4 linked regions of the Roseateles amylovorans genome follow. The protein of the gene in region 2 interacts with the protein of the main gene of each other region in a pairwise test. Links are inferred from orthologs where the notes say so. Each region holds a gene or a part of one and is shown on either strand. Other genes may lie near its edges.

Region 1 (7,273 bases), 1.2 Mb from region 2 along the record:
ATTCCTCGACCGACTTGGCATTGGCTGCCAGCACCTCGTCCAGGATGCGTTCCAGCTCGCCGGTGTCGTTGGACTGCTTGAGGTCCTTGGCGGCGATGACCGCATCGACCTCGCTGCCTTCGCCGGTCCACAGTGCCTCGAACACCTGCTTGGCCGAGTTGTTGGAGATGGTGCCGTCCTGGATGCGCTGGATCAGTGTGGCCAGCAGGGCGGGCGTCACCGGCGCGGAGGCGATGTCCCGTTCCTCGCTGTTGAGGCGGCGCGAGACTTCGCCCATCAGCCAGTTCGCCACCAGCTTCGGCGCACCGCAGCCATCCCGTGCGGCTTCATAGAAGCGCGCCATGGCCAGGCTCTGGGTCATCATCGTCGCGTCGTACGGTGGCAGTCCGTCGGTCTCCTGGAAGCGGCCGGCCATGACCGCCGGCAGCTCCGGCATGTCGGCGCGCACGCGCTCGATCCAGTCCGCGCCGATCATCAGCGGCGGCAGGTCGGGATCGGGGAAGTAGCGGTAGTCGGCCGCATCTTCCTTGGTGCGCATCGCGCGGGTTTCGCCGGTGTCCGGGTTGTAGAGCACCGTGGCTTGCTGGATCGTCAGCCCGTCTTCCAGGCGATCGATCTGCCAGTTGACCTCGAAGTTCACCGCGTCCACCAGATAGCGGAAGCTGTTGAGGTTCTTGATCTCGCGGCGGGTGCCGAAGACCGGGTCACCCGGCTTGCGCACCGAGACGTTGACGTCGCAGCGGAACGAGCCTTCCTGCATGTTGCCGTCGCAGATGCCCAGCCACATCACCAGCGCATGCAGCGTCTTGGCATATTCGGCGGCTTCGGCACCGGAGCGCATCTCGGGCTCGGAGACGATTTCCAGCAGCGGGGTGCCGGCACGGTTCAGGTCGATGCCGGATTGGCCGTGATAGTCCTCATGAAGGCTCTTGCCCGCGTCCTCTTCCAGGTGGGCGCGCGTGAGCTTGACGACCTTCTTCTCGTCGCCGACGAAGAACTCGATCTGGCCGCCCTGCACCACCGGGATCTCGTACTGGCTGATCTGGTAGCCCTTGGGCAGGTCGGGATAGAAGTAGTTCTTGCGCGCGAAGATCGACAACGGCGCCACTTTCGCACCCACGGCCAGGCCGAAGCGGATCGCCCGCTCCACCGCGCCGCGGTTGAGCACCGGCAGGGTGCCCGGCAGCGCCAGGTCCACCGCGCAGGCCTGGGTGTTGGGCGCGGCGCCGAAGGCGGTCGAGGCGCCGCTGAAGATCTTCGAGTCGGTCGAGAGTTGGACGTGGTTCTCCAGGCCGATCACGACCTCGTAGCCCCGCACCAGTTTGCTGTTCTTGCTCATCTCGTTCACACCCCCGCCGGACCCTGGCGGTGCCAGTCGGTGGCCTGCTGCAGCGCGTGCGCGGCATGCAGCAGCAGCCCTTCGTTGAAGTAGTTGCCCAGCAGCTGCAGGCCGACCGGCATGCCCCCTTCGCCAAAGCCCACCGGCACGCTCATGCCGGGCAGGCCGGCCAGTGAGCCGGGCAGGGTGAAGATGTCGGCCAGGTAGGCCTTGACCGGGTCGTCTGAGCCCTCGCCCTGTTTCCAGGCCACGGTGGGGGCCACCGGGCCGGCGATCAGGTCGCAGTGCTGCAGGGCCTGCTGGAAGTCGTCGGCGATCATGCGGCGCAGCTTCTGGGCCTGCAGATAGTAGGCGTCGTAGTAGCCGTGCGAGAGCACATAGCTCCCGATCATGATCCGGCGCTTGACCTCGGCGCCGAAGCCTTCGGCGCGGGTCTTGCGGTACATGTCCAGCAAGTCGTCGTACTGGGCGGCGCGGTGGCCGAACTTCACCCCGTCGAAGCGCGACAGGTTGGAGCTGGCCTCGGCCGGGGCAATGATGTAGTAGACCGGGATCGCCAGTTCGGTGCGGGGCAGCGAGACCTCCACCAGCGTGGCGCCCAGCTTTTCCAGTTCCGCGAGACCGGCACGCACGGCGCTGTCCACATCGGACGAGAGGGCGGCGGGGAAGAACTCCTTGGGCAATCCGATGCGCAGGCCCTTGAGCGGCTGCGCCGCGGTGGCGCCTTCACGGGCGGCCCGCATCTGGAGGCTGAAGTCCTGCGGCGGGCGTTGCACGCTGGTGGCGTCGCGCTCGTCGAAGCCGCTCATGGCCGAGAGCAGCAGGGCGCAGTCTTCGGCGGAACGGGCCATCACGCCGGCCTGGTCCAGGCTGGAGGCGAAGGCGATCATGCCGTAGCGCGAGCACACGCCGTAGGTCGGCTTGATGCCGGTGATGCCGCTGAAGCTGGCCGGCTGCCGAATCGAGCCGCCGGTGTCGGTGCCGGTGGTGGCGGGCACCAGCCGGGCGGCCACGGCCGTGGCCGACCCGCCCGAGGAGCCGCCCGGAACGCGGCTGCGGTCCCACGGATTGAGCGCCGGGCCGTAGGCGCTGTTCTCGTTGGCCGAGCCCATGGCGAACTCGTCGCAGTTCAGCTTGCCCAGCGAGACGGTGCCGGCGGCATTGAGCCGCTCGATGACGGTCGCATCGAAGGGGCTGAGATAGCCCTTGAGCATCAGCGAGCCGGCCGTGGTGGGCATGTCGCGGGTGACGAAGATGTCCTTGTGCGCGAGCGGGACGCCGATCAGCGCGCCGCCGGGCTGTTCGCCCTCGCCGCGGGCCAGCCGCGCGTCGGCGGCGCGGGCGCGTTCCAGCGCGGCCGCTTCGCCGACATGCAGGAAGGCGCCGAGATCCTTCGCGTCGGCAACACGCGCAAGCAGATGTTGCGTCAGTTCAAGGCTGGAAACCTGTTTCTGGCGAAGTGCGCGGCCCAGCTCGGCCACGCCCAGATGATGAAGCGGCGTCGTCATTCGATGACCTTGGGAACGAGGAACAGGCCGTCCTCGACGGCGGGGGCACTGCGCTGGTTGAGTTCGCGCTGATTCGATTCGGTGACGCGGTCCTCGCGCAGGCGCAGGGCCACTTCCTGCACCGCCGACAGAGGCGTGTAGAGCGGCTCGACGCCGCTCGTGTCCACCGCGCTCATCTGCTCGACGATGGAGAAGAAGCCGTTGAGCTGCGGCAGCAGCGCGGCCTGCTCGTCGCTGGAGAGTTGCAACCGGGCCAGCAGGGCGATCCGGGTGACGTCGTCGTGGGTCAGGGCCATGGGGAGATGATGGGCTGGAGGTCGATCTTCCAGGGCCCTCTGAAACATTCACCAAACAATCGCCAATCGTTTCTTTGGTGCTTGCCAGCGGGCCAAACTAGGGGGTGATCAGTTATTATCCCCGCTTATCTCCATAAGTCGGGGCTGCTATTGCAGCCTCGTCTCTTATGGTCAGGAATTCCGCTCGCGCGGCGCTTTGTGCAGCCGCGCGGTTACCGCCCGAACCTCTCGAATCGCAGCCGCCCGGACCGAACGCAGACGAAGCCGCTTGAAGCAGCCGAATCCCGCCGAATGACGTCCGTTCGGCGATTTGAACTGGCTGCGGTTGGCGATGAAGCGACTCGGTCCGGCAAATGCCCAACCACATGCTCGCCTCCCTGCGCCGCTATTTCTCCACCGATCTCGCCATCGACCTGGGTACCGCCAACACGCTGATTTACGTCCGCGGCAAAGGGGTGGTGCTGGATGAACCGTCGGTCGTGGCCATTCGCCACGAAGGCGGCCCGAACGGCAAGAAAACTATTCAGGCCGTCGGCCACGAAGCCAAGGCCATGCTGGGCAAGGTGCCCGGCAACATCGAGGCGATCCGCCCGATGAAGGACGGCGTGATCGCCGACTTCGTGGTCACCGAGCAGATGATCAAGCAGTTCATCAAGATGGTGCACGACACCAAGCTGCTGCGTCCGTCCCCCCGTATCATCATCTGCGTGCCCTGCGGCTCCACCCAGGTGGAAAAGCGCGCGATCCGCGACGCCGCCCTGGGTGCCGGTGCCTCCGAGGTCTACCTGATCGAAGAACCGATGGCCGCGGCCATCGGCGCCGGCCTGCCGGTGTCGGAAGCCTCCGGCTCGATGGTCATCGACATCGGCGGCGGCACCACCGAGGTCGGCGTGATCTCGCTGGGCGGCATGGTTTACAAGGGCAGCGTCCGGGTGGGCGGCGACAAGTTCGATGAAGCCATCATCAACTACATCCGCCGCAACTACGGCATGCTGATCGGCGAGCCGACGGCCGAGTCCATCAAGAAGAACATCGGTTCGGCCTTCCCGGGCTCCGAAGTCAAGGAGATGGAAGTCAAGGGCCGCAACCTGAGCGAAGGCGTGCCGCGCAGCTTCACCATCTCGTCCAACGAGATCCTGGAAGCCTTGACCGACCCGCTCAACCAGATCGTCTCCGCCGTGAAGAACGCGCTGGAACAGACGCCGCCCGAACTGGGTGCCGACATCGCCGAGCGCGGCATGATGCTGACCGGCGGCGGCGCGCTGCTGCGCGACCTGGACCGGCTGCTGGCCGAGGAAACCGGTCTGCCGGTGCTGGTGGCCGAGGATCCGCTGACCTGCGTGGTGCGCGGTTGCGGCATGGCGCTGGAGCGCATGGAGCGTCTCGGTTCTATCTTCACCTCGGAATGAACGTGGCCAACGCGCAGGCGTCATGAATCGTGGGTCGGTGCGGGCAGGCGCGGAGGGCGGCATCGTCGCTCGGCGGTTTCCGTGCCCGACACCCGACCCGACACCCGACCCGACACCCGACCTGATGCCCGCGCATGAGTCTGGGCCGCGGATTCAACGGCGGCCTCTGCCTCCTGCCAGCCTTCACCGAGGCCGACCGATGGCCCACCGGGACCGTGCGCCCATTCTGAAAGTCTGAGATCCCCATGCCACTGGGCACTTTGGATCGCAATCCACCGCCGCTGTTCCGGGAAGGCCCGTCGGCGTTGACGAAGCTGGCGTTCTGCGCCGCGCTGGCGGTGTTTCTCATGGTCGCGGACGCCCGTTTCGGTATCACCGCGCCGGCGCGCTCCGGGCTGGCGCTGGTGCTGCATCCGTTGCAGCGCATGCTGCTTGCGCCGGTCGACGCCTGGGAGCAGGCCGGCGACTATGCCCGCGGCATGGAGCGCGCCACCGAGGCCGAGAACCAGGCCCGTCGGCAGCTCGCCGAGCAGGCGGTGGTGCTCAGCCGTGCCGCGCAGCTCCAGGCGGAGAACCAGCGGCTGCGCGCCTTGCTCGACCTTCGAGAAGCGCTACCGGTCAAAAGCTTGGCCGCCGAGGTGCTGTATGAGGCGGCGGATCCCTTCTCCCGTCGGATCGTGATCGACCGGGGCAGCCATCGAGGCGTCCGCCTGGGCGCGCCGGTGGTCAACGATTCGGGCGTGCTGGGCCAGGTCACCCGCGTCTATCCGCTGTCCGCCGAAGTGACGCTGCTGACCGACCGCGAAGCCACCATCCCGGTGCTCAACACCCGCACGCAGCAGCGCGGCGTGGCCTACGGCGGCGAACGTGGCGTGATGGAGTTGCGCTTCATCGCCGCCAATGCCGACATCAAGCCCGGCGATGCGCTGGCCACGTCGGGCCTGGACGGCGTCTATCCGCCCGGCCTGCCGGTGGCCAAGGTGGCGGAGGTGGAACGTCGCGGAGACACGAGCTTCGCCCGGGTCGGTCTGGCACCGGTCGCGCAGCCGGACAGCGCCCGCCATGTGCTGGTGCTGGAGCCGCTGCTGGGGCAGGAAGCCGCCCGTGAAGAGGCGGCGGCCGAAGCCGCCAGCGCGGCCACCACCGCCGAAGGCAATCGCAAGGGCGGCAAGTCGGGCAGATCCTCGCGCGCCGCCGCCAATGTCGACGAGGCGGCCTCCGCGCCCGCCGCCGCACAGAAAGGAGCCTCGCGATGATCATGCCGCGTGGCGCCAGTCAGCTCCTGCTGCCGGCCAATCCCTTGTTCATCGCCTTCAGCCTGGTGGTCGGTCTGCTGATCGACATGGTGCCGGTCGGCCGCCAGCCCTGGATGCCGGACGTCCTGGCGCTGACGCTGGTGTTCTGGAACGTCCACCAGCCGCGTCGCGTGGGCGTGGGCTGGGCGTTTGTCTTCGGTCTGATGATCGATGTGCATCACGGCGCGCTGCTGGGTCAGCATGCACTCGCCTACAGCCTGCTGGCCTTTGGGGCCGTGGCGCTGCATCGCCGGCTGCTGTGGTTCACCGTCGGCGCGCAGGCGATTCACGTGTTGCCGCTGTTCGTGCTGGCCCAGGCCATTGCGCTGCTGGTGCGCCTGATGGTGGGTGGCATGTGGCCGGGCTGGAGCGTGATGCTCGCGCCCCTGCTGCAAGCCTTGTTGTGGCCGCTGGTGGCGGTCTTGCTGTTGGCGCCGCAGCGCCGGGCGCCGGATCCCGACGCCCACCGCCCGCTGTGAACCGCCTGCCGAGGATCCGCCGGCCATGACGGTCCTGAAGAACCTGCACCAGGAGCTCTCACGCTTCCGCCTCCGCCTGATCGCGGCGGCGGCGTTCGTGCTGTTCTGCTTCGGCCTGTTGGTGGCGCGCCTGTTGTTCCTCCAGGTGGTGCAACACGACACCTTGCTGGAGCGGGCCGAGTCGAACCGGGTGTCGGTGGTGCCGATCGTGCCCAATCGCGGCCTGATCGTGGACCGCCACGGCGTGGTGCTGGCGAGCAACTATTCGGCCTACACGCTGGAAATCACGCCGTCCAAGGTGGCCGACCTGGACCAGACGATCGACCAGCTGTCGACCGTCCTGGACATCCAGCCGCGCGATCGCCGGCGCTTCCGTCGCCTGATGGACGAGAGCAAGAACTTCGAGTCGCTGCCCATCCGCACCAAGCTGACCGACACCGAGGTCGCGCGCTTCGCCGCCCAGCGCTTCCGCTTTCCGGGCGTCGACATCAAGGCCCGGCTGTTCCGCAACTACCCGCTGGGCGAGGTGGGCAGCCATCTGCTGGGCTACATCGGTCGGATCAACCAGGCCGAGAAGAAGGCCATGGATGACTGGTCCGAAGAGGACCTGGCCAACTACCGGGGCACGGAATACATCGGCAAGCTCGGGCTGGAGCAGGCCTACGAACGGGAGCTGCACGGCCAGACCGGGTTCGAGGAGATGGAAACCAGTGCCGGCGGCCGCGCCGTGCGTCGGCTGCGCAACCGACCGCCGACGCCGGGCAATACGCTGCACCTGTCGATCGACATCAAGCTGCAGGCCATGGTGGAGCGACTCTTCGGCGATCGCCGCGGTGCGCTGGTGGCGATGGATCCGCGCAATGGCGAGGTGCTGGCCTTCGTGTCCAAGCCCACCTTCGATCCCAACCTGTTCGTCGACGGCATCGATGCCGACAGCTGGCGCGAGC
Region 2 (7,118 bases):
CTCGTCGCCCAACTGCCGAGCGAGCTGCAGGAGGAAGTGCAGACGCTGGTGCTGGCCGCCTATCGCTCGCTGGGTTGCCGCGGCTGGGGCCGTGCGGACCTGATGCGCCGCAAGAGCGACGGCAAGTTGTTCCTGCTGGAAATGAACACCTCGCCCGGCATGACCTCCCATTCCTTGGTGCCCAAGGCCGCGCAGGCGGTGGGCGTCAGCTATGAACACCTGTGCCTGTGGCTGTTGAGCCAGGCCCGGTTGGACAGCCAAGCCTGATCGCCGCGACGAGCGCAATACCCGACCCCAACCCCGACCCCGACCCCGACCCCGACCCCGACCCCGACCCTAAACGCCGGACCCAGCCCCGTTCGAACACCCATCCCCTTCACCCACATCGACCGAGCCATCGCCACCATGGGCGCCACCTTCACCAGCCAGGCCACACCGTTGCCGTCGGACATCCGAGTGATGAACGCCGTCGCGGCGTTGCTGACCTTGCTGGTGGTGGCGGGCGGCCTGGCGATCGGGTTGCAGTGGCTGGTGCGGCAACCCTTCCTGGCCATCCGGTCCATCACGGTGGAAGGCGACGTCACCCGCAACAGCAGTGCCTCGCTGCGTGCCAATGCGCTGCCGCGTTTGAGCGGCGGTTTCCTGACGATGAACCTCAAGAGCGCGCGGCAGGCGTTCGAATCGGTGCCCTGGGTTCGGCACGCCACGGTGCAGCGGATCTGGCCGCGCCAGTTGGTGGTGCGTCTGGAAGAACATCGCCCCGCCGCCTATTGGGAAACCAAAGCGGAAAACGCGGACGCGGACAGCGACGCGGTGGTCGACACCCAACTGGTCAACAGCTTCGGCGAGGTGTTCGAAGCCAACCTCGGCGATGTCGAGGATGACGATCTGCCCACCCTGGCCGGCCCGGAGAAAACCTCCGGCGCCATGTTGTCGATGTGGCGGGAACTCGATCAACTGACCCGCAGGAAACTCAATGAAGGCGTGGAGCGGCTGGATTTGTCCGGACGAGGCTCCTGGCGCGCCACGCTGGAAAAAGGGTCGGTCATCGAATTGGGACGCGGGACCGAGGCGGAGGTGGTTGCGCGATATGGCCAATTTATCGCCAGCATTCCCCAGATCACCGCGCGCTATCACACCTCGCTGATTTCGGCCGATCTCCGCCATGAGCAGGGATATGCGGTTCGGCTGGCCGGTGTGACGACGGTTTCAAACGCGCCCAAGGGCGCCACCAAGAAGAATTGAGGACAGGCATGGCCAAGGAATACAAAGATTTGGTCGTCGGGTTGGACATCGGTACCGCCAAGATCATGGCGGTGGTGGCTGAGGTGATGGGCAATGGGGAATTGCGCATTGCCGGTCTGGGCGTGGCGCCCAGCCATGGACTGAAGCGCGGCGTGGTGGTCAATATCGACGCCACGGTGCAGTCGATTCAGCAGGCGCTCAAGGAAGCCGAAATGATGGCCGACTGCCGGATTGCCCGGGTTTTCACCGGCATTACCGGCAGCCATATTCGCGGTCAAAACTCCACCGGCATGGTGATCGTGCGGGACAAGGAGGTCACCCCGGTGGATGTGGCGCGGGTGGTTGAAACCGCCAAGGCCATCAATATCCCGAACGACCAGCGGCTTTTGCTGGTCGAGCCTCAGGAATTTGTGATCGATGGCCACGAGGTCAAGGAACCCATCGGCATGAGCGGGGGGCGGCTGGAGGTCAAGGTCCACATCGTGACCGGCGCTCAGAGTGCGGCTGAAAACATCGTCAAATGCGTGCGTCGCTGCGGCCTGGAAGTGGAGCAGCTTGTGCTGAATCCGAGCGCCTCCAGTTTGGCGGCACTCACTTCCGACGAGCGGGACCTGGGCGTCGCGCTGGTCGACATCGGCGCCGGCACCACCGATGTGGCGATCTTCACCGGCGGGTCGATCCGCCACACCGCCGTCATTCCAATCGCCGGGGATCTGATTACCAGCGATATCGCGATGGCCCTGCGCACGCCGACCAAGGATGCGGAGGAAATCAAGGTCGAGCACGGCGTGGCCAAACAATTACTGGCGGATCCGTCCGATCAGGTGGAAGTGCCGGGTTTGGGCGACCGGGCACCCCGCATGCTCTCCAAGCAGGCCTTGGCGGGCGTGATCGAGCCGCGCGTGGAAGAAATCTTCTCGCTCGTGCACCAGGTGATCCGGGAATCGGGCTATGAAGAGCTGCTGTCGTCCGGGATCGTGCTGTCGGGCGGATCGTCGGTGATGCCTGGGATGGTGGAACTGGCGGAGGATATTTTCCTGAAACCGGTACGACGGGGAAATCCCACTTACAACGGTGCCCTGTTTGACATGGTGGCCAATCCCCGTTCCGCCACCGTGATGGGTTTGCTGGAAGAGGCCCGCCTGTCGCGCACCCGGGGATTCAAGGCGGCCCAGCAGGCAGGTTCGGTGAAGACCCTCTTCGGACGGGCGAAGGATTGGTTTCTTGGTAATTTCTAGAGTTTTCCTGGCCTCTGTGACCGGGTATGGCCCCGGAACGAGGGGCAAAAATGGGGCGCGCCCCACTTCAATTTTGCTGATGGTAGTTGCACAATATGGACAGGAGGTTTGATATGGCCATCGAGATGATCGAAGAGTTTGATCAAGGCACCCAGATCAAGGTGATCGGTGTGGGCGGCGGCGGCGGTAATGCCGTTGAACACATGATTGCGCAAGGTGTCCAGGGCGTGGAGTTCGTCGTGGCGAACACCGATGCACAGGCCCTGAATCGCTCCAAGGCTGACCAACTCCTGCAACTGGGCCATACCGGCCTGGGCGCGGGTGCCAAGCCCGAGGTCGGCCGCACGGCCGCCGAAGAGGCCGAGGCGCGCATCCGCGAATCGATCACCGGTGCGCACATGCTGTTCATCACCGCCGGCATGGGCGGCGGCACCGGCACCGGTGCGGCCCCCGTGATTGCGCGCATCGCCAAGGAGATGGGCATCCTGACCGTCGGCGTGGTCACCAAGCCGTTCGAATTCGAAGGCTCGCGTCGCGGCAAGGCCGCCGATGCCGGTCTGGCCGAGCTCGAAGCGAATGTGGATTCGCTGATCGTCGTGCTCAACGACAAGCTGCTGGAAGTCCTGGGCGACGACATCACCCAGGATCAAGCCTTCGCGCATGCCAATGACGTGCTGAAGAATGCGGTGGGCGGCATCTCGGACATCATCCACATGCCTGGCCTGGTGAACGTCGACTTCGAAGACGTCAAGACGGTGATGAGCGAGCCCGGCAAGGCGATGATGGGCACGGCGGTGGCCGCTGGTCCGGACCGTGCCGCCAAGGCGGCCGAGCTGGCGGTGGCTTGCCCGCTGCTGGAAGGCATCGACCTGTCGGGCGCGCGCGGCGTGCTCGTGCTGATTGCGGCGGGTCGCAACAACTTCAAGCTGGCCGAAAGCCGCAACGCGATGACCGCCATCAAGCGCTATGCCGCGGACGATGCGCACATCATCTACGGCACGGCCTACGACGACAGCCTGGGCGACCAACTGCGCGTGACCGTCATCGCGACCGGCCTGAGCCAGCGCAACCAGAAGCAGCAGCCGTTGCAGGTCGTGCAGCAGACCCAGTTGCGCACTGGCACCGACAACATGCCGGTGCTGACGCAACCGGTGGTCATGCCTGGATCCGCGGCGGCACAGGGCGGCATCGCCACCCCGGCCGCCACGATGAGCGCAGCGGACTTCGGCAGCATGAACGTGCCGAGCGTCTGGCGCCATGGCCGTACGGCTGCAGCCAAGGTCGAGGCCCTGTCGTCCAACGGCATGGACGAAATCGAGATCCCGGCCTTCCTGCGCAAGCAGGCGGACTGAGTCGACCTCGATCGACACGCCAACTCACCATCAGCTTCAAGGCCATGCCGTCACCGGCATGGCCTTTTTTCTGGGTGAGCGCTTTTTCTTGTTTCAATTCTGGGCTCGTCCGCCAAGCGGAACTTCGGCACACTTGCGGCCCATGCGCCAGCGCGCAATAACACCGACAGAGTGCTGAATGGTCCAGGGAAGCCGAACAAGGGAGACAGCGACCGATCGCGCCGCGCGTGCGTTGGGTGCCGCCCGTGAGGACGGCGGTGGGCTCCGTGGCCCGATCCGGCTTCTGATGGCATTGATCGCTTTGATTGGTGCGATGGCATCGATCGCAAGGATTGCATCGATCGCAACGATCGCATCGATCTTCGGATCCCGGACGCCAGCCCGCACCGTGACGGCGGGGCTGTCGAATCTCTCCCAAGGTGCCGAGTCTGCCGCGCGCGCTGCGCTCACGGCGCGTTGGCCGCAGCTTCAATGGCTGCTCCTCGGGGTCTTGTCCGCGCTGATGTCGCTCTGTCCGGGGCTGGTGGCCGCACAGGTGGCTCAAACCGAGCCTCAGCCAACCCTGGTCGCACTGCCGCCGAAGGCCGCCCTGGTCGAAGGGGCTCCGGGCTCGGTGCTGGCCCCGATGACCGGGCCGGGTGCCCAGCGGGCCACCGAGGCCTGGGTGGCCACCACCGATTGGTCGCCGGAGCAACTCCGTGCCTGGTGGCGCGGCTTGCGCTCGATGGACGGCGGCGAAGGCAAGCTGCCGGCCGATCTCTTGCCCCCCACCCAGTCGCAGGCTTGGACAGCGGTGTCGCTGCCCGAGGTGCAGCAACGTGAGGCCGCAGGCGAAGAGGGCGGCGAGTCACGCCGATTCCAGATGCGTTGGTACCGGGTGCGCTACGCCGCACCGCAGGGTCGCTGGCCCACCAGCGTGGCCCTCTACATGCCGCGTCTGGTGGCACTGGCCGCGGCGGTGCTGGTCAAGACCGATGGCGGTTGGCGTCCGGTGTTCGACAACCAGTCCGGTGCGCGGGAGCAGTGGGTGCGGCCGTTGTGGGTGGTCCTGCCGGCCGCGCTCACCGAGTTGCAGGAAGAGCGCGAAATCGAAGTCGTGATCGCCGTGCCGGTGATGCAGGGCGGTTATTACTCGGTGTCCAGCGTGTGGCTCGGGGCCCGTGAAGACCTGGAGCCGCGGCATGATCGCCGCTGGGCGCTGCAGGTGGGCGTGCCGCAGGCGACCGGGCTGACGCTGGTGACGATGGGCCTGTTCGCGCTGGCGCTGTGGTTCAAGCGCCGCGAGGATCCGGCCTATCTGCTGTTTGCACTGGCCAGCGTGGCCTGGCTGCTGCGCAATCTCCACTATCACCTGGACCTGCCCCGTACCCGTGACGCCCTGGAATGGTTCTGGTGGCTGACCCATGCGTCGATGTCCTGGGTGATGCTGCTGACCTTCCTCTTTGCGTTGCGCTTCGCGCGGCAGCGCTTTGCCCGATTCGAGCGGCTGGTCGGGCTCTTCGTGCTGGTGGCCAGCCTGGCGTCGCTGCCGCTGTGGGGGCGGGGCTTCGATTCGCTGGTGCTGATGCACATCTGCAATGCGGTGGTGGGGCTGGCGGGCACCGGCTTTGTCGCCACCATTGCGTGGCGTCAAGGCACGCGGGAGCTGCGCCTGATCGCGGCGGCCTTGGTGATCGGCATTGCCCTGGGCATTCACGACCTGGGCCTGCTGGCCGGCTGGTGGTGGCCGGAACACGTCTATCTGATGCCGTTCTCCACCTTGGTGATCCTGGCCAGCTTCCTGTATGCGGTGCAGTACCGCTACATCGAGGCCCTGCGCGGCGTGGAGCGCGCCAATGGTGAGCTGGCCCAGCGTCTGTCCGAGCAGAGCGACCAGTTGCGCGCCCAGCACGACAAGCTGCGTGAAGCGGAGCGGCAGCAGGCGCTGCTGTTGGAGCGACAGCGTTTGATGCAGGACATGCACGACGGGCTGGGCTCGTCGTTGCTGTCGGCGATGGTGGCGGTGGAGCAGGGCTCCATGCCGCAGGAGCAGGTGGTCGACGTGCTGCGTGAATGCGTGGATGACCTGCGGCTGGTGATCGATTCGCTCGAGCCGGTGGGGCATGACCTGGTGTCGCTGCTGGCGACCATGCGCTATCGCCTGGGCAAGCGCCTGCAGCTCGGCGGACTCCGGCTCGAGTGGGATGTGCATGACCTGCCGGTGCTGGAATGGCTGGAGCCGCCGGATGCACTGCATGTGCTGCGGCTGATGCAGGAGGCGTTGACCAATGCGCTCAAGCATGCACGCGCCTCGCGGGTGCGTGTGGTAACGCGGGACCTGGGTAAGCGGGTGGAGATCCGGGTCGAGGATGACGGCGAGGGCTTCGACGTCGCCAGCGTGGCCCAGGGCCGCGGCTTGCGCGGCCTGCAGCGCCGCGCCCGGCAGCTCGGTGGCAGCATCCGGGTGGACAGCAGCCCCGGACACGGCACGGTGGTCACCCTGCGGCTGCCGGTGCATCGCAGTGATGCGGAACCGTTGCCCCAGCAAGGTTGACGCGGTTTTGGGACAATGCGCCCCATGCTGAAGCAACGAACCATCAAGTCGCTGACCCGGGCCGTCGGTGTCGGCATCCACAGCGGCCAGAAGGTCGAGATCACGCTGCGTCCCGCCGCGCCGGGCACCGGCATCGTGTTCCGCCGTGTCGACCTGGCCCAGCCGGTCGATATCCCGGTGAGCACGACCAATGTCTGCGACACCCGCATGGCCACCACCATCAGCCCGAAGGGCGATCCTGGACAGCCCAAGGTGCAGACCATCGAGCACCTGCTGTCGGCCTGCGCCGGCCTGGGTCTGGACAATCTGCTGATCGACATCAACGCGGATGAAGTCCCGGTGCTGGACGGCTCCGCCGCCAGCTATGTCTTCCTGCTGCAGTCGGCCGGCATCGAGCTGCAGAACGCGCCCAAGCAGTTCCTGCGGGTGAAGAAGCCGGTGGAAGTGCGTCGCGGCGAAGGCAAGAGCCTGATGTGGGCCAAGCTGGTGCCGCACCATGGCTACACCCTCAGCTTCCAGATCGAGTTCGACAACCCGGCAGTGGCCGCCACCGGCCAGCAGTACGTGTTCGACATGGGCAGCGGCGAGTACAAGCGCGAGATCGCGCGGGCCCGCACCTTCGGCATGACCAAGGACATCGAGCTCATGCGCTCGCGCGGCCTGACGCTGGGCGGCAGCATGGACAACGCCATCGTGGTGGACGACTACCGCGTGCTCAATGCCGAGGGCCTCCGCTACGACGACGAGTTC
Region 3 (7,245 bases), 310 kb from region 2 along the record:
CGAGGGGTCGAATGGCGTTGCAGCTGTCCTTCAGGTGGGCGGCGGCGACGAGGGCGTGGAAGCCTTGGCGCACGCCGATGAACTGCCCGTGGATGAGTCGCGCGGGGATGCCTTGGTCGACGCGGGGAACGCGACGGCGGAGTTGTCCACTGGGGAGGAAATCCCCACTCAGGCCGAGACGTCGGCGCAGGTCGACGTCGAACCGCAAGCAATTGAAAAACCGAGGTCGGGCGCGGACAGCGCATCGACCAATGAACAACAGGTCGGGGTCGTCAACCCCGAGTCTCCCCAAAGCGCTCCCTGAACGGGGAGCCGTGTCCACCGCTGACAAGGTGCAAGCCGACACATGAATTCCAACGACATCGACGATTCCAAGCCCGACACGCCGACGGCCACGCCCGACGCGACGACCGAGGCGCCCGCCCGTCCGAAGCGAGCCCGCAAGACGGCCGCTGCGAGCGCGGAAGCGGTGGCGGCCCCGGCACCTGAGGCGGCGACCGAGGCTGCGGCTGAAGCGCCACCCAAGCCTCGCACCCGCCGTAAGCCGGCGGCTGCCCAGGCCGAGATCACTGAGGCGGCTGACGCCGCGCCCGCTGCAGTGGCGGCGGCTCCCGCGGAGACGGCAGGCGACAGCGAAGCGCCTGCCAAGCCCAAGCGTCGCACCCGCGCCAAGGTGGCTGATGCCGACCCGGCTGCCGATGCGGTGGAATCGGCGGTGACGGCTTCGGCCGCCGCGACGATTGATGCTGCGCCAGCGCCGGTGTCCGCCGTGGCGGAGGCGGTGCAGTCTCCGGCGGCGGGTGATGCCGGCGAGGCATCGACCGACGCGGGCGCCGAGGAATCCGATGGCCGCTCGGGGCGCAATCGCCGCCGTCGCGGACGCGATGGCCGTGAGCCCCGCGAGGCGCGCGATGCGGCCCAGGGCGCTGGCCAAGGTGCTCAAGGCCCTCAGGGCGGACAGGGTGGTGCGGCAGCGGCGCAAGACGGTCAAGCCGCCGGCGCAGCGCCCAAGGCCAATGCCGCAGAACTGCAAGCCCAGGCCCAGGAACGCTTCGACGACCTGCTGTCCGGCGCATTCGATGAAGACGATGCGGTTGCGGGCGAGGACGCTGAGCTTGATCTCGACCTCGACGATGTTGGCGAGGCCGTCGAGACTGCCGAAGGCGATGCCGACGCAGGTGTCGATGGTCCGGGCAAGCGCGTGCTGGCCCCCGAGCCTGATGCGCCGAAGCTGCAGAAGGTGCTGGCCCAGGCCGGCGTGGGCTCTCGTCGCGACATCGAGGACATGATCGCCAAGGGTCAGATCACGGTGAACAACGAAGTCGCGCACGTCGGTCAGCGCATCTCCTACGGGGATCGGATCGCGGTGGCCGGCAAGCCGATCAAGGTGCGCATTGCCCCGATCGCGCCGCGCATCCTGGCCTATCACAAGCCCGTCGGCGAAGTCGTGACCTTCAACGATCCCGAGGGCCGTCCCACCGTCTTCCGCAACCTGCCACGGCTGCCTCAGGGCAAATGGCAGTCGGTCGGCCGGCTGGACCTCAATACCGAAGGCCTGCTGCTGTTCACTAATTCCGGTGAGCTGGCCAATCTGCTGATGCACCCGCGTTTCGGCGTCGAGCGTGAATATGCGGTGCGTGTGCTGGGTTCGTTGAGCCCGGAGCAGAAGAGCACCCTGTTGACCGGCGTGGATGTCGACGGCCAGCAGGCGATGTTCAAGAGCATCGTCGACGGCGGCGGTGAAGGCGCGAACCGCTGGTATCGCGTGGTCATCACCGAAGGTCGCAACCGCGAAGTGCGCAAGCTGTTCGAAACCGTCGGACTGGCCGTGAGCCGGCTGATCCGGATTCGCTATGGCACGGTCGTGCTGCCGCGTGGCCTGAAGCGCGGTGTGTATGTGGAGCTGGGTGACGGGGACGTGCGCGTCATCCGCCAACTGGCCGGCAACGTGCCTCAGGAGCGTGGTGATCGCGCCGACCGGGGTGATCGTGGCGGTGACCGGGCTGACCGGGGTGATCGCAACGACCGCGGCGGCAAGCGCCGTCGCAGTGGCGGCAACGGGGGGCCGCGTCCGAGCCGTCCCGAGGCGCCGCGCAGCGAGCAGCGTGCTCAGCCGCCGCAGCATCAGCAGCGTCCGCCGCAGGAGCGCCAGCAGCCTGAGCGCCAGCAGCAACAGGAGCAGCGTCCGCGTCGCCGAGAAGAGGATGATGACGACTTCATCCCGCGCCACGTCAATCCGTTGGAGCAGACCTTCGACCGCCGTTTTGCCACCAGCGGCAAGCGCGGCATTCCGCAGGGCTTCGGTCGGGGCGGGAGCGATCCCAGCCATGGCAACCCGGGCGGCGACCGGGGTCGTGGTCCGGGCGGCGAGCGCCAGCCCGATCCGATGAAGACATCCATTGGTTACATTGGCGCCGATGCGTTCATCAACCGGGGCAACCGCGGCGGTCGCCGTGGTGGTGGCGGTGGTGGCGGTGGTGGCAATGGCGGCGGTGGCCGCGGGCGCCGCTGAGCGCTGACCCTGTTCAGTCCGTGGTGACTGATCGGTTCAACCGTTCAGTCCATGGGTCCGGCGCCTCTCGGGAGGCGTCCCAGTAAGTTCCGGCCGGGCCGGTGCCCACGTCTGTGGCGCCTGATTCGCGCCGGATGCCCCTCTTCGACATCCAGTTGTCACCGGGGGCTTGACTTCACGCATTACAATGCGCGGCTTTGCCAAGCCCCAGATTTTCAAGGAAAAACAGATGGCCATCGAACGCACCCTCTCCATCATCAAGCCCGATGCCGTGGCCAAGAACGTCATCGGCCAGATCTACTCGCGCTTTGAAGGCGCTGGCCTGAAGATCATCGCCGCCAAGATGGCGCACCTGTCGCGCGGCGAAGCCGAAGCGTTCTACGCCGTGCACAAGGCTCGCCCGTTCTTCAACGACCTGGTGACCTTCATGATCTCCGGTCCGGTGGTGATCTCGGTGCTGGAAGGCGAGAACGCCATCCTGAAGCACCGTGACCTGATGGGCGCCACCGACCCGAAGAAGGCCGAAAAGGGCACCATCCGCGCTGACTTCGCTGACAGCATCGATGCCAACGCCGTTCACGGCTCTGACGCCCCGGAAACCGCCGCCAATGAAGTGGCGTTCTTCTTCCCCGGCATGAACGTCTACAGCCGCTGAGCGGCAATTGCCTCTGGACTCTGGGCCATGAGGCCTTAGGGAAAGAGGTCACGACGATGGACGCGGTCAACCTGCTCGGATTCGATCTGCAAGGCCTTGCCGCGTACTGCGAGCAGCTGGGGGAGAAGCGCTTTCGCGCAACCCAGCTGTTTCGCTGGATCCATCAGAAGGGCGCGTCGGACTTCTCGCAGATGTCCGATCTGGCCAAGTCGCTGCGCGACAAGCTGGCTGGACGCGCCCACATCGCCGCTTTGCCGGTGATTTCCGAACACATCTCCGCCGACGGAACGATCAAGTGGTTGTTCGATGTCGGCCAGGGCAATGCGGTCGAGGCGGTCTACATCCCCGAAGACGACCGCGCCACGCTGTGCATTTCCAGCCAGGCCGGTTGCGCCGTGGGATGCCGCTTCTGCTCCACCGGCCATCAAGGCTTCAGCCGCAACCTCGAGACCTGGGAAATCCTGGCCCAGCTCTGGTATGCCGAGCACAGCCTGCGCCTGCGCCACAAGACCGACGCGCGCATCATCTCGAACGTCGTGATGATGGGCATGGGTGAGCCGCTGCAGAACTACGGCGCCTTGGTGCCGGCACTGCGCGTCATGCTGGATGACCACGGCTACGGCCTGTCGCGCCGGCGGGTGACGGTGTCGACCTCCGGTGTGGTCCCGATGATCGACCGGCTGCGTGATGACGTGCCGGTGGCGCTGGCGGTGTCGCTGCATGCGCCCACCGATCCGTTGCGCGACCAACTGGTGCCGCTCAACCGCAAATACCCGATCGCCGAGCTGCTGGACAGCTGCAACCGGTATCTGGAACGCGCCCCCCGGGACTTCATCACCTTCGAGTACTGCATGCTCGACCAGGTCAACGACTCCCCGGAGCAGGCCCGCGAGCTGATTGCGCTGGTCAAGGGCAAGGTGCCCTGCAAGATCAACCTGATCCCGTTCAATCCGTTCCCGGCCTCGGGCCTGAAGCGAAGCTCGAACGAGCGGGTGAAGGCGTTTGCCGACCTGCTGATCCAGGCGGGCCTGATCACCACGGTGCGCAAGACCCGTGGTGACGACATCGATGCCGCCTGCGGCCAACTCGCCGGCGAGGTCCAGGACCGGACCCGAGTTCATCTCCGCATGGTGCGTGCCCCCGTCGTGGTTCAGCGAGGCGCCGCAGCCAACCCACCCCCCCCTCCGACACCCACCCGCACATGACCACCCTGATGCCCGGCTCCGTCTTCCTGCGCCCTTCGGCCCGGATTCTTTCCGCCGCGCTGCTGGTCGGTCTGATGTTGTCGGGTTGCGGGGCGTCCAAGCCGCCGCAGCAGGGGCCACGTACCGCCAGCGATGCGACCGATGTCGATCGCCGTGCCTCGGTCCGCATGGAGCTGGCGAGCGGTTATTTCTCGCGCGGCCAGTACGACACGGCACTGGACGAGCTCAAGCAGGCGCTGATCGCCAAACCGGACCTGCCCGAGGCGATCACGCTGCGCAGCCTGATCTACGCCGCCATGGGTGAGTACAACCTGGCGGAAGAGGGCTTCCGCAAGTCGCTGGCTCAGCGGCCCGATGGCGACACACTGCACAACTACGGCTGGTTCCTCTGCCAGCGCCAGCGCTATGCGGAGGCCTATCCGCAGTTCGAAGCGGCGGTGGCCGACCCGAAGTACCGCACCCCTGGCCGCTCGTGGCTGGCGTGGGGCGTGTGCGAGGCGCGCGAAGGCCGGCTGGTGCCGGCACAGCAGCACCTGGCCAAGGCCTTCGAGGTCGAGCCGGGCAATCCGACGATTTCGATCAATCTCGGCGAGGTGCTCTACCGCCTCGGTGAATATGAACGCGCCCGCTTCTATGCGCGACGCGTCAACAACAACCTGGAGCAGGCCAATGCCTCCAGCCTCTGGCTGGAATTGCGGATCGAGCGCCGCATGGGCAACACGGCCAACATGGAAGACCTCGGCAAGCAACTGCGAAACAAATATCCGCAGGCGGCCGAGACCAAGGCTCTGAACAGTGGTCGATTCGATGAATGAGGGACATCGCATGACATCCACGGCGGCCGATGAGGCGCCCGCAGTCGACACGACTGCATCCACTGCCGCGACGCCGGTGACCGCCGGTGCCGCGTTGCGCCGTGCGCGCGAGTCTCGCGGCCTGCACATTGCCGCACTCGCCGCGACGCTGAAGGTGCCGCAGTCCAAGCTGGAGGCCATCGAGGCCGACCGCTATTCGGAGCTGCCGGACGCCACCTTTGCACGCGCGCTGGCCCGCTCGATGTGCCGCGCCCTCAAGGTGGAGGCGGAGCCCATTCTGGCCATGCTGCCGCGCGGCGGCAGCGAGGCCTCGCTGGACCGGGTCTCGCCGGGCCTCAATCAGCCCTTCCGTGAACGCGCCGCCAGCCAGGAACCGATGCTGTCGCCTGCGCTGCTCAAGAGCCCGGTTGCGTTGGGTGTCGCCGGTCTGCTGATCGCTGCCGTGGTGGTGTATGCGCTGCCCTCGAGCTGGATCGACGACGCCATGCTGCGCATCAAGCAGTCGACGTCCTCGACCTCTGGCTCGACGAGCGCCACGTCCACCTCGACACCCGGCGTCGCCGGCACCTCCAGCGAGCCGACGTCGGTCGACGCGCCGTCGGCCAGCGCGCCCGTGACGGCGCAGGGCACCACCGAGATCGCTGCGCCGCTGCCCGCACAGGCACCGACCACGACGACGACACCGACGCCCGCGCCTGTCGTTTCGGTGCCGGCCTCCGCAGCCGGCACAGTCCCGCCCGGGGGCCGCACGGGCACCGCCGCCGGCACGGCGACGGGCACGGCAACCAGCGCACAGAGCGCCGCACCGAGCACCGCACCGAGCGCCGTGCCCAACACGGCGCCGAACACCGTCGCGCAATCGCCCGCCCCAGCCGGCAGCGCGCCGCTGCGGGTGAAGACCAGCGCCGAGTCCTGGGTGGAAGTGGTGGATGCCCGCGGCCAGGTGCTGCTGTCGCGTCTGCTGCGCCCGGGTGATCAGGTCGATGTGAACGGCACCGCACCGCTGAAGCTGCGGGTCGGCAATGTGTCCGGCACCGAACTGGTGTTCCGCGGACAGCCGGTGGACCTGGCAGCGCGTTCCCGAGACAACGTGGCCCGTCTGGAACTGAACTGACGGGCCTCTGACGGAAGACAGCAGGTATCGACCGACACGCCGCCGTCCGCCGTCTGCCCCACCGACTGCCGCAAGACCTCACCATGACCATCGATTCCGCCGCCATCGCCCTCAGCACCGACGCCTCGGACGACCTGTCGTCCCTGATCGCTGCCGCGCAGCCCGCCGCCCGTCGCAGCCGCCAGGCCCACGTTCGCTGGGGTGACCATGTGGTGACCATCGGCGGCGATGCGCCGGTGCGGGTGCAGTCGATGACCAACACCGACACGGTGGAGGTGATCGAGACCGCGATCCAGATCAAGGAACTGGCGGTCGCGGGCTCCGAGCTGGTGCGCATCACCGTCAACACGCCGGAAGCGGCGGAAGCGGTGCCGCACATCCGCGATCAGCTGGACCGCATGGGCGTCCATGTGCCCTTGGTGGGCGACTTCCACTACAACGGCCACCGCCTGCTCACCGAGCATCCGGCGATGGCGCAGGCCCTGTCGAAGTACCGCATCAACCCTGGCAATGTGGGCAAGGGCGACAAGAAGGACCGTCAGTTCGCCCAGATGATCGAGGCGGCGGTGAAATACGACAAGGTCGTGCGCATCGGCGTCAACTGGGGCAGCCTGGACCAGGAGATCCTGGCCCAGATGATGGACGACAACGCCCGCCGCACGGCCCCCTGGGACGGCAAGCAGGTGATGTACCAGGCGCTGATCCAGTCCGCGCTGTCGTCGGCCACCTATGCCCGCGAGCTGGGCATGAATCCGGACAACATCATCATCAGCTGCAAGGTCAGCGGCGTGCAGGACCTGATCTCGGTCTACCGCGCGCTGTCCCGCCGTTGCGACTATGCGCTGCACCTCGGACTGACCGAAGCCGGCATGGGCACCAAGGGCACGGTCGCGTCGGCGGCGGCGCTGTCGGTGCTGTTGCAAGAGGGGATCGGCGACACGATC
Region 4 (7,057 bases), 630 kb from region 2 along the record:
GCCGGCGAGTCGGGCGGTATCCTGGAAGCCTTGCTGGATCGTCTGGCGATCTACCAGGAAAAGACAGTCGCCCTGAAGGGCAAGATCAAGAGCGCGCTGACCTACCCGATCGCGGTGATGGTGGCCGCCTTCGTCGTGACCGCGATCATCATGATCTTCGTGGTCCCGACCTTCCGCGACGTGTTCAAGTCGTTCGGCGCCGACCTGCCGGCACCAACGCTGTTCGTGATCTGGCTGTCGGAAATCTTCGTCAACTACTGGTACATCATCTTCGCGGCCGTGGGTGGCGGGGTGTACTTCTTCTTCGAGAGCTGGAAGCGCTCGGAGCGGATGCAGAAGTTCATGGACCGGCTGCTGCTGAAAGTGCCGATCTTCGGCCCGCTGATCTACAAGTCCGCGGTCGCCCGCTGGACCCGCACCTTGTCGACGATGTTCGCCGCCGGTGTGCCGCTGGTCGAAGCGCTGGACTCGGTGGGCGGTGCCTCGGGCAATGCCGTCTTCCAAGAGGCCACCGAGAAGATCCAGCGTGATGTCTCCACCGGCGCCTCGCTGACCACCTCGATGCAGACCACCGGGATCTTCCCGGTCATGGTGCTGCAGATGTCGTCCATCGGTGAAGAATCCGGCTCGCTGGACCACATGCTGGGCAAGGCCGCCGACTTCTATGAAGAAGAGGTCGACGAGGCCGTCAAGGCGCTGTCCAGCCTGATGGAGCCTTTGATCATCGTGTTCCTGGGTACCTTGATCGGCGGCATCGTGGTCGCCATGTACCTGCCCATCTTCAAGCTCGGCGCGGTGGTTTGATTGCTGGATCGGGAGTTCTTTTCCCTGCTGCTGTCCCCGTGGTATCTCGGTCTGATCGGACTGTGCATCGGCAGCTTTCTGAACGTGGTCATCTACCGCCTGCCGGTGATGATGCAACGACAGTGGCTGTCCGATTGCGCCGAGGAGCTCTCCGACCCTGAGGTGGTGAGCGCCAACGCCGGCCTGGCAAAGCCGCAGGCCGACGTCCTGAGCGAGGCCGTGCGCCCGCTGCAGGCCGCCATGGAAGCACAGGCACCGCTGGGTCTGATCAAGCCGCGCTCGCGCTGCCCGCATTGCGGTCATGCGCTGCGCTGGCATGAGAACCTGCCGCTGATCGGCTGGCTGCGCCTGCGGGGACGTTGCGCCTCCTGCAAGGCGCCGATTTCGCCGCGCTATCCGATCATCGAAGCGGTGACCGGCGCCCTCTTCGCGCTGATCGCCTGGCACTTCGGCCCCGAATTCCACACGCTGCTGTACTGCGGTTTCGCCGCTGCGCTGGTGGCGTTGGCGGGCATCGATTGGGACACCACCCTGCTGCCCGACAGCATCACCCAGCCCCTGCTCTGGGCTGGCTTGACCGCCGCCTGGGCCGGTTTCATTCCGGTGACCTTCAACGACGCCATGATCGGCGCGCTGGTGGGCTACCTGTCGCTGTGGTCGGTGTACTGGGTCTTCAAGCTGGTTACCGGCAAGGAAGGCATGGGCTACGGCGACTTCAAGCTGTTGGCTGGCTTGGGGGCCTGGATGGGCTGGCAAATGGTGTTGCCGATCGCGCTCGGCGCCTCGCTGATCGGCGCGGTGGTGGGCATCATCATGAAGCTGCGCAGCAGCCTGCGGGAGGGCCGCTATGTGCCCTTCGGCCCCTTCCTCGCGGGTGCGGCCCTGGTGCTGCTGGTGATCGGCAAGTCACAGGTGATGGGCTGGCTGGGCTGGTCCGGCACCTGACACAATGATTGGCTGATTGGCTGATTGGCTGATCGATTGATCGGCTGTTCGACCGATCGGCTGTTCGGCCGGCCGATGAGCCCGATGAGTCATCGGCCGCTCGCCCGATCGTCTCCAGTCGTTCAGGACACCTCCCACCACCCCAAGCACCCCGCACACGACGGAGTCACAACGATGCGAATCGGCCTCACCGGTGGCATTGGCAGCGGCAAGAGCACCGTGGCGCAAGCCCTGGTGGCGCTGGGCGGGGCGCATCTGGTGGACACCGACGCGATTTCGCGCGCACTCACCCAACCCGGCGGCGCGGCGATGCCAGCCATCGCCGAGCGATTCGGCGCCAGTTTCGTCACCCCGGACGGTGCGCTCGACCGCGCCGCGATGCGCGAACTGGCCTTCCACCAACCCGACGCCAAACGCGCGCTCGAGGCCATCCTCCATCCGATGATCGGCGCCGAGACCGAGCGCCAGGCCCTGCTGGCGCAGGCCGACCAACTGGTGGTGTTCGATGTGCCGCTGCTGGTGGAATCGGGACGATGGCGCCAGAAGCTGCAACGCGTGCTGGTGGTCGACTGCGAGGAAACCACCCAGATCGCCCGGGTGATCCAGCGCTCCGCACTGAGCGAAGCGGCGGTGCGGGCCATCATCGCGCAGCAGGCCACCCGAGCCCAGCGTCGCGCGGCCGCGGATGCGGTGATCTACAACGAAGGCATCGACCTGGCTTCCCTCCAGGCCGAGGTGGCCTCGCTGCTACAGGGTCCGCTCTTTCGCCGATGACCCTGTCCTGAGGGACTCATTCTTGCCCCCTTGCCCGGTCCGGGTCACCGGTTCCACGCGTGTGGAACAATGGCCCCTTGCCGCAAAGGGATGGTCGATTTGATCCTCTACGAATACCCGTTCAACGAGAGCATTCGCACGATGCTCAGGCTGGAGCATCTGTTCGATCGGTTGGGTCAGCTGATGGCGCGCGACACCGCGATGGACCATCACTACGCGCTGTCCACCATCTTCGAAGTGATGGATGTCGCCTCGCGTGCCGACCTGAAATCCGACCTGCTCAAGGAGCTGGAGCGCCACCGTGCCCAGCTCAACAGTTACCGGGGCAACCCGGCAATCGCCGAGTCGATCCTGGACGAGTTCATCGGCCGCATTGACCAAGCCTTCACCAAGCTCAACCAGCTGCCGGGCAAGGCTGGCCAGACGCTCACCGGCAACGAATGGCTGATGAGCATCCGCAGCCGCATCTCCATCCCGGGCGGCACCTGCGAATTCGACCTGCCGGCCTACTACGCCTGGCAGCAGTTGCTGCCGGTGCGGCGCCGCAACGACCTGATGCAGTGGTCCCAGACCTTGATGCCGCTGGCTGAAGCGCTGAACGTGCTGCTCAACCTCATCCGCGACAGCGGCTCACCGCACAAGGTCGCCGCCCACGCAGGCCAGTACCAGCAAAGCCTGCCGCAAGGCCGCAGCTTCCAGTTGCTGCGCATGCGCATCGATCCGAGCCTGGGACTGGTGCCTGAAATCAGCGGTCACCGGCTGATGGTGTCGATCCGGCTGATGCGCCAGGATGAGGATGGCCGCTTGAAACCTGCGCCGGTGGACGCCACCTTCGAACTCACCTTGTGCTCCTGAGCGCGTCCCGCGCCACCGCAGCCTGTTGATCCCCGACATCGCCCGACCTCGTCATGACTGACCCGCGCCCGACCCCTTCATCGACTGCGCCGGCCGCCGCGCCGCGCATTGTTCCCTGCCCCACCTGCGGCGGCGACAGCATCTTCGCGCCCAGCAACAAGTGGCGCCCGTTCTGCGGCGAACGCTGCCGACAGATCGACCTGGGCCACTGGGCCGACGAATCGTTCCGGGTCGCCGCGCCGCCGTCCACGGCGGATGAGAACGACGCCGAGAAATGATTCCCACGCGGGGCCGCGCCTCACGCGCGCCCCGCGGGCGCTCTGACGGCACGCCCTGCCGATGATCCACCGCCGGCGGACCCGCCGGCAGCCGCGAATCAGGCCGCCAGCAGTCCTCGCCGTACCAGTTCCTCGCGCGCGGTCTCCGGCGTGGTGAACAACCACGCCTGCCAACCCAGCGCCTGAGCCGCTTCGATGTTGGCTGGATGGTCATCCAGGAACAGCAGTTCCGACGCGTCCACGCCGAAGGCCGAGCGGGCCAGATCGAAGATCTCCTGTGCCGGCTTCGACTGCTTCACGCGTCCGGAGAACACGCCGGACTCGAACCACTCGTCCAGCGGGTGACTGGACTCCAGATACTCGGCATAAGGGACCGGCATGTTGGACAGGAAGTGCAGCGTGTGCCCGGCCTGCTTGAGCTCGGCGATCAGCGCCGCCGTGCCTTCGATCAACTGCAGTTCTTGCGGCACCGCGTTCATCACCGCGACGATCTCGTCGCGCGGCCAACCGGTGCGCTCGGCAATGCGGGTGGCGGTGGTGTCGGCATCGGCCAGTCCCTGGTCGAATGCGCCCCAATCGCCGGTGTAGGCCTGGAAAAAGTCCTTGGCGATGGCCGCACCTGCGTCCTCGTCGGGCGCACGATGCGGCCAGACGCGGGCCAGGAAACTGGGCGGATGCCAACGGAACAGCACGCCGCCAAAGTCGAACACGATCTTCATTCGTAGCCTACCTACAGCTGATGAAACAGAAGTGATGCGGGACTCGCGCCCGCCGGCGAGGCCGCAGACTCAATCGCGCAGCTTGGCCAGCAGCCCGGCGGTGGACCCATCCAGGCCCGAGGCGTCACCGGTCGACAGCCGCGGCAGCAGGCTGTTGCACAGCGCCTTGCCCAGCTCCACGCCCCACTGATCGAAGCTGTTGATGCCCCACACCGCGCCGCTGACGAACACCCGCTGCTCATACAGCGCGATCAAGGCGCCCAGCGACGACGGCGTCAGCGCCTCCAGCAACAAGGTGGTGCTGGGTCGATTGCCAGGGAAGCTGCGATGCCGCGCCAGCACGTCCGGCGCCAGATCCTTCGAGGCCGTCGGCGCGGATTCGGCACGCGCCGCGTCGGCGGTCTTGCCTTGCATCAGCGCCTGCGACTGGGCCAGGCAGTTGGCCAGCAGCTTGGTGTGCTGATCGCTCAGCCGCGCCAGCAGCTCGCCCTGCACATGCTCGCCATATTGCGGCCGCTTCACCGCGATGAATTCCACCGGGATCACATCGGTGCCCTGGTGCAGCATCTGGAAGTAGGCATGCTGGCCGTTGGTGCCGGCCTCGCCCCAGACCACCGGGCTGGTGCCGTAGGGCAGCGACGCGCCATCCCGGTCCACGCCCTTGCCGTTGCTCTCCATCTCCAACTGCTGAAGGTAGGCCGGCAGCCGGCGCAGTCCCTGGTGATACGGCGCCACCGAGCGGCTGGTGAAGCCATGGAAGTTGCGATACCAGACATCCAGCAGACCCAGCAGCACCGGCAGGTTCCTGGCCAGCGGCGCCGTGCGGAAATGTTGGTCCATCGCATGGGCGCCGGCCAGCAGCGCCCGGAACTGGGCCGATCCCACCGCGATCGCAATCGGCAGGCCGATCACCGACCACAGCGAATAACGACCGCCCACCCAATCCCAGAAACCGAAGGTGGTGCTGATGCCGAATTCGGCGGCCGCCTTCGCATTGCTGGTGGTCGCCGCGAAATGCCGGGCGATGTCGGTGCCGCCTTGCTGCAGGAACCAGGCCTTGGCGGCCAGCGCGTTGGCCAGCGTTTCCTGCGTGGTGAAGGTCTTGGACGCGATGATGAACTGCGTCGTCTCGGGACGCAGCCCCCGCAGCACCGGGGCCAGGTCGTGCCCGTCCACGTTGGAGACGAAATGCAGCTTCAGCGTGGCCGGCACAAAGGCCTGCAACGCCTGCACCACCATGGCCGGCCCGAGGTCCGATCCGCCGATGCCGATATGGACCACATCGGTGATGCCGCTGCGGGCCTGGTCGCGCACGCTGTCCGCAAAGGCCAGCATCCGGTCCAGCGAGGCCTGGACCTCGTCGCTGAACGGCCCCTGGCCGGCGGGGGCGCGCAAGGCGGTGTGGAGCACCGCGCGGCCTTCGGTGAGGTTGATCGGTGCGCCGGTGAACAGCGCCTCGCGTTGCGATTCCAGCCGCACCTCGGCGGCCAGATCCAGCAGCAGTTCCAGGGTTCGCTCGTCGATGCGGTTCTTCGACAGATCGGCGAACACCTCCGGCGCCTGCAGCGACCAGCGCGCGAAGCGGCCGGGCTCGGCGTCGAAGGCGCGGCGCACGTCAAAGGCCGCACCCGACTGTTGGAAATGGCTCTGCAGGGCAGCCCAGCTCGGGCCGCGGTCGCAACGCGGGTAGTCGCTCATCGGAGGCTTTCGATCATCTGGTCCAGTTTGCCGGCGTCGACGGCGAACAGGCGGATGCCTTCAGCCAGCTTCTCGGTGGCCATCGCATCCTGGTTGAGGGCGAAGCGGAAGGCCGCCTCGTTGTAGGAGACCTTCGGCAGGTCCAGCGCCTGAGCGGCGGCGGCGTCGAGCGCGCGTGCCAGAGGCGCCTCGTTGCCTTGCAACTGGGCCAGCAGGTCCGGGCTGATGGTCAGCAGATCGCAACCGGCCAGGGCCTGGATCTGGCCCACATTGCGGAAGCTCGCGCCCATCACCTCGGTGGCGATGCCGTGCTTCTTGAAGTAGTTGTAGATCGCCGCCACCGACTTCACACCGGGGTCGTTGACACCCGCATTCGCGGCCTCGTCCCAGTTCGGGCCGGCGGCCTTCTTGTACCAGTCGTAGATGCGACCGACGAACGGGGAAATCAGCTGGATGCCGTTCTCGCCGCAGGCCACCGCCTGGCAGAAGGAGAACAGCAGCGTCAGGTTGGTGTGGATGCCCTCACGCTCGAGCTCGCGGGCGGCCTGGATGCCTTCCCAGGTCGAGGCCACCTTGATCAGCACGCGGTCGCGGCCGATGCCGGCGTCCTCGTACAGCTTCATGATGCGACGCGCGCGGGCCAGCGAGCCCACGGTGTCAAAGCTCAGCCGGGCATCGACTTCGGTCGACACACGACCCGGCACGACCTTCAAAATCTCCAGGCCGAAGGCGACCAGCACCTTGTCCACGATGAGGTCCAGCGCCTCGCCCTTGTGGGCCGCGACGGTGTCCTCCAGCAGATGAGCGTAATCAGGCGACTGCACCGCCTTCAGGATCAGCGACGGATTGGTCGTCGCGTCGCGCGGCGTGAACTGCGCGAGCTGCTTGAAGTTGCCGGTATCGGCCACCACGGTGGTGAAGGCCTTCAGTTGTTCGAGCTGATTCATGATGAGGACGCCGTGAGGTTCGGCGGTCAGAAAGGTC

The links.
Region 1: the proteins of ftsZ (region 2) and N4261_RS25160 interact in binary tests that used the Escherichia coli proteins (3 or more experiments, as listed by UniProt). The link is inferred for Roseateles amylovorans from one-to-one orthologs.
Region 3: the proteins of ftsZ (region 2) and rlmN interact in binary tests that used the Escherichia coli proteins (3 or more experiments, as listed by UniProt). The link is inferred for Roseateles amylovorans from one-to-one orthologs.
Region 4: the proteins of ftsZ (region 2) and zapD interact in binary tests that used the Escherichia coli proteins (3 or more experiments, as listed by UniProt). The link is inferred for Roseateles amylovorans from one-to-one orthologs.

The regions. Positions count from the first base shown.
Region 1 is NZ_CP104562.2:6,078,131-6,085,403, reverse strand. Bases 2,534-5,530 are described here. They hold N4261_RS25160 (rod shape-determining protein), read left to right. Parts: upstream 2,534-3,508; coding sequence 3,509-4,552; downstream 4,553-5,530. Other genes in these bases: mreC (rod shape-determining protein MreC), read left to right, coding at 4,798-5,530; gatC (Asp-tRNA(Asn)/Glu-tRNA(Gln) amidotransferase subunit GatC), read right to left, coding at 2,844-3,143; gatA (Asp-tRNA(Asn)/Glu-tRNA(Gln) amidotransferase subunit GatA), read right to left, coding at 2,534-2,847. Outside these bases: Asp-tRNA(Asn)/Glu-tRNA(Gln) amidotransferase subunit GatB, read right to left, coding at 1-1,339; more of gatA, read right to left, coding at 1,345-2,533; more of mreC, read left to right, coding at 5,531-5,808; rod shape-determining protein MreD, read left to right, coding at 5,805-6,326; mrdA (penicillin-binding protein 2), read left to right, coding at 6,352-7,273. UniProt on the Escherichia coli protein: Forms membrane-associated dynamic filaments that are essential for cell shape determination. Acts by regulating cell wall synthesis and cell elongation, and thus cell shape.
Region 2 is NZ_CP104562.2:4,854,749-4,861,866, reverse strand. What follows is about bases 1,874-4,715. They hold ftsZ (cell division protein FtsZ), read left to right. Parts: upstream 1,874-2,596; coding sequence 2,597-3,835; downstream 3,836-4,715. Other genes in these bases: N4261_RS20155 (sensor histidine kinase), read left to right, coding at 4,326-4,715; ftsA (cell division protein FtsA), read left to right, coding at 1,874-2,483. Also shown: N4261_RS20175 (D-alanine--D-alanine ligase), read left to right, coding at 1-267; N4261_RS20170 (cell division protein FtsQ/DivIB), read left to right, coding at 406-1,245; more of ftsA, read left to right, coding at 1,254-1,873; more of N4261_RS20155, read left to right, coding at 4,716-6,368; lpxC (UDP-3-O-acyl-N-acetylglucosamine deacetylase), read left to right, coding at 6,393-7,118. UniProt on the Escherichia coli protein: Essential cell division protein that forms a contractile ring structure (Z ring) at the future cell division site. The regulation of the ring assembly controls the timing and the location of cell division.
Region 3 is NZ_CP104562.2:4,549,373-4,556,617, reverse strand. The notes cover bases 2,329-5,297. They hold rlmN (dual-specificity RNA methyltransferase RlmN), read left to right. Parts: upstream 2,329-3,223; coding sequence 3,224-4,372; downstream 4,373-5,297. Other genes in these bases: N4261_RS18855 (RodZ domain-containing protein), read left to right, coding at 5,198-5,297; pilW (type IV pilus biogenesis/stability protein PilW), read left to right, coding at 4,369-5,187; ndk (nucleoside-diphosphate kinase), read left to right, coding at 2,742-3,167; N4261_RS18875 (pseudouridine synthase), read left to right, coding at 2,329-2,512. Also shown: SMC-Scp complex subunit ScpB, read left to right, coding at 1-304; more of N4261_RS18875, read left to right, coding at 347-2,328; more of N4261_RS18855, read left to right, coding at 5,298-6,301; ispG (flavodoxin-dependent (E)-4-hydroxy-3-methylbut-2-enyl-diphosphate synthase), read left to right, coding at 6,385-7,245.
Region 4 is NZ_CP104562.2:5,485,594-5,492,650, forward strand. What follows is about bases 1,720-4,500. They hold zapD (cell division protein ZapD), read left to right. Parts: upstream 1,720-2,622; coding sequence 2,623-3,378; downstream 3,379-4,500. Other genes in these bases: N4261_RS22760 (prepilin peptidase), read left to right, coding at 1,720-1,749; coaE (dephospho-CoA kinase), read left to right, coding at 1,924-2,523; N4261_RS22775 (DNA gyrase inhibitor YacG), read left to right, coding at 3,432-3,656; N4261_RS22780 (HAD family hydrolase), read right to left, coding at 3,755-4,375; pgi (glucose-6-phosphate isomerase), read right to left, coding at 4,445-4,500. In the rest of the region: N4261_RS22755 (type II secretion system F family protein), read left to right, coding at 1-804; more of N4261_RS22760, read left to right, coding at 808-1,719; more of pgi, read right to left, coding at 4,501-6,073; tal (transaldolase), read right to left, coding at 6,070-7,020. UniProt on the Escherichia coli protein: Cell division factor that enhances FtsZ-ring assembly. Directly interacts with FtsZ and promotes bundling of FtsZ protofilaments, with a reduction in FtsZ GTPase activity.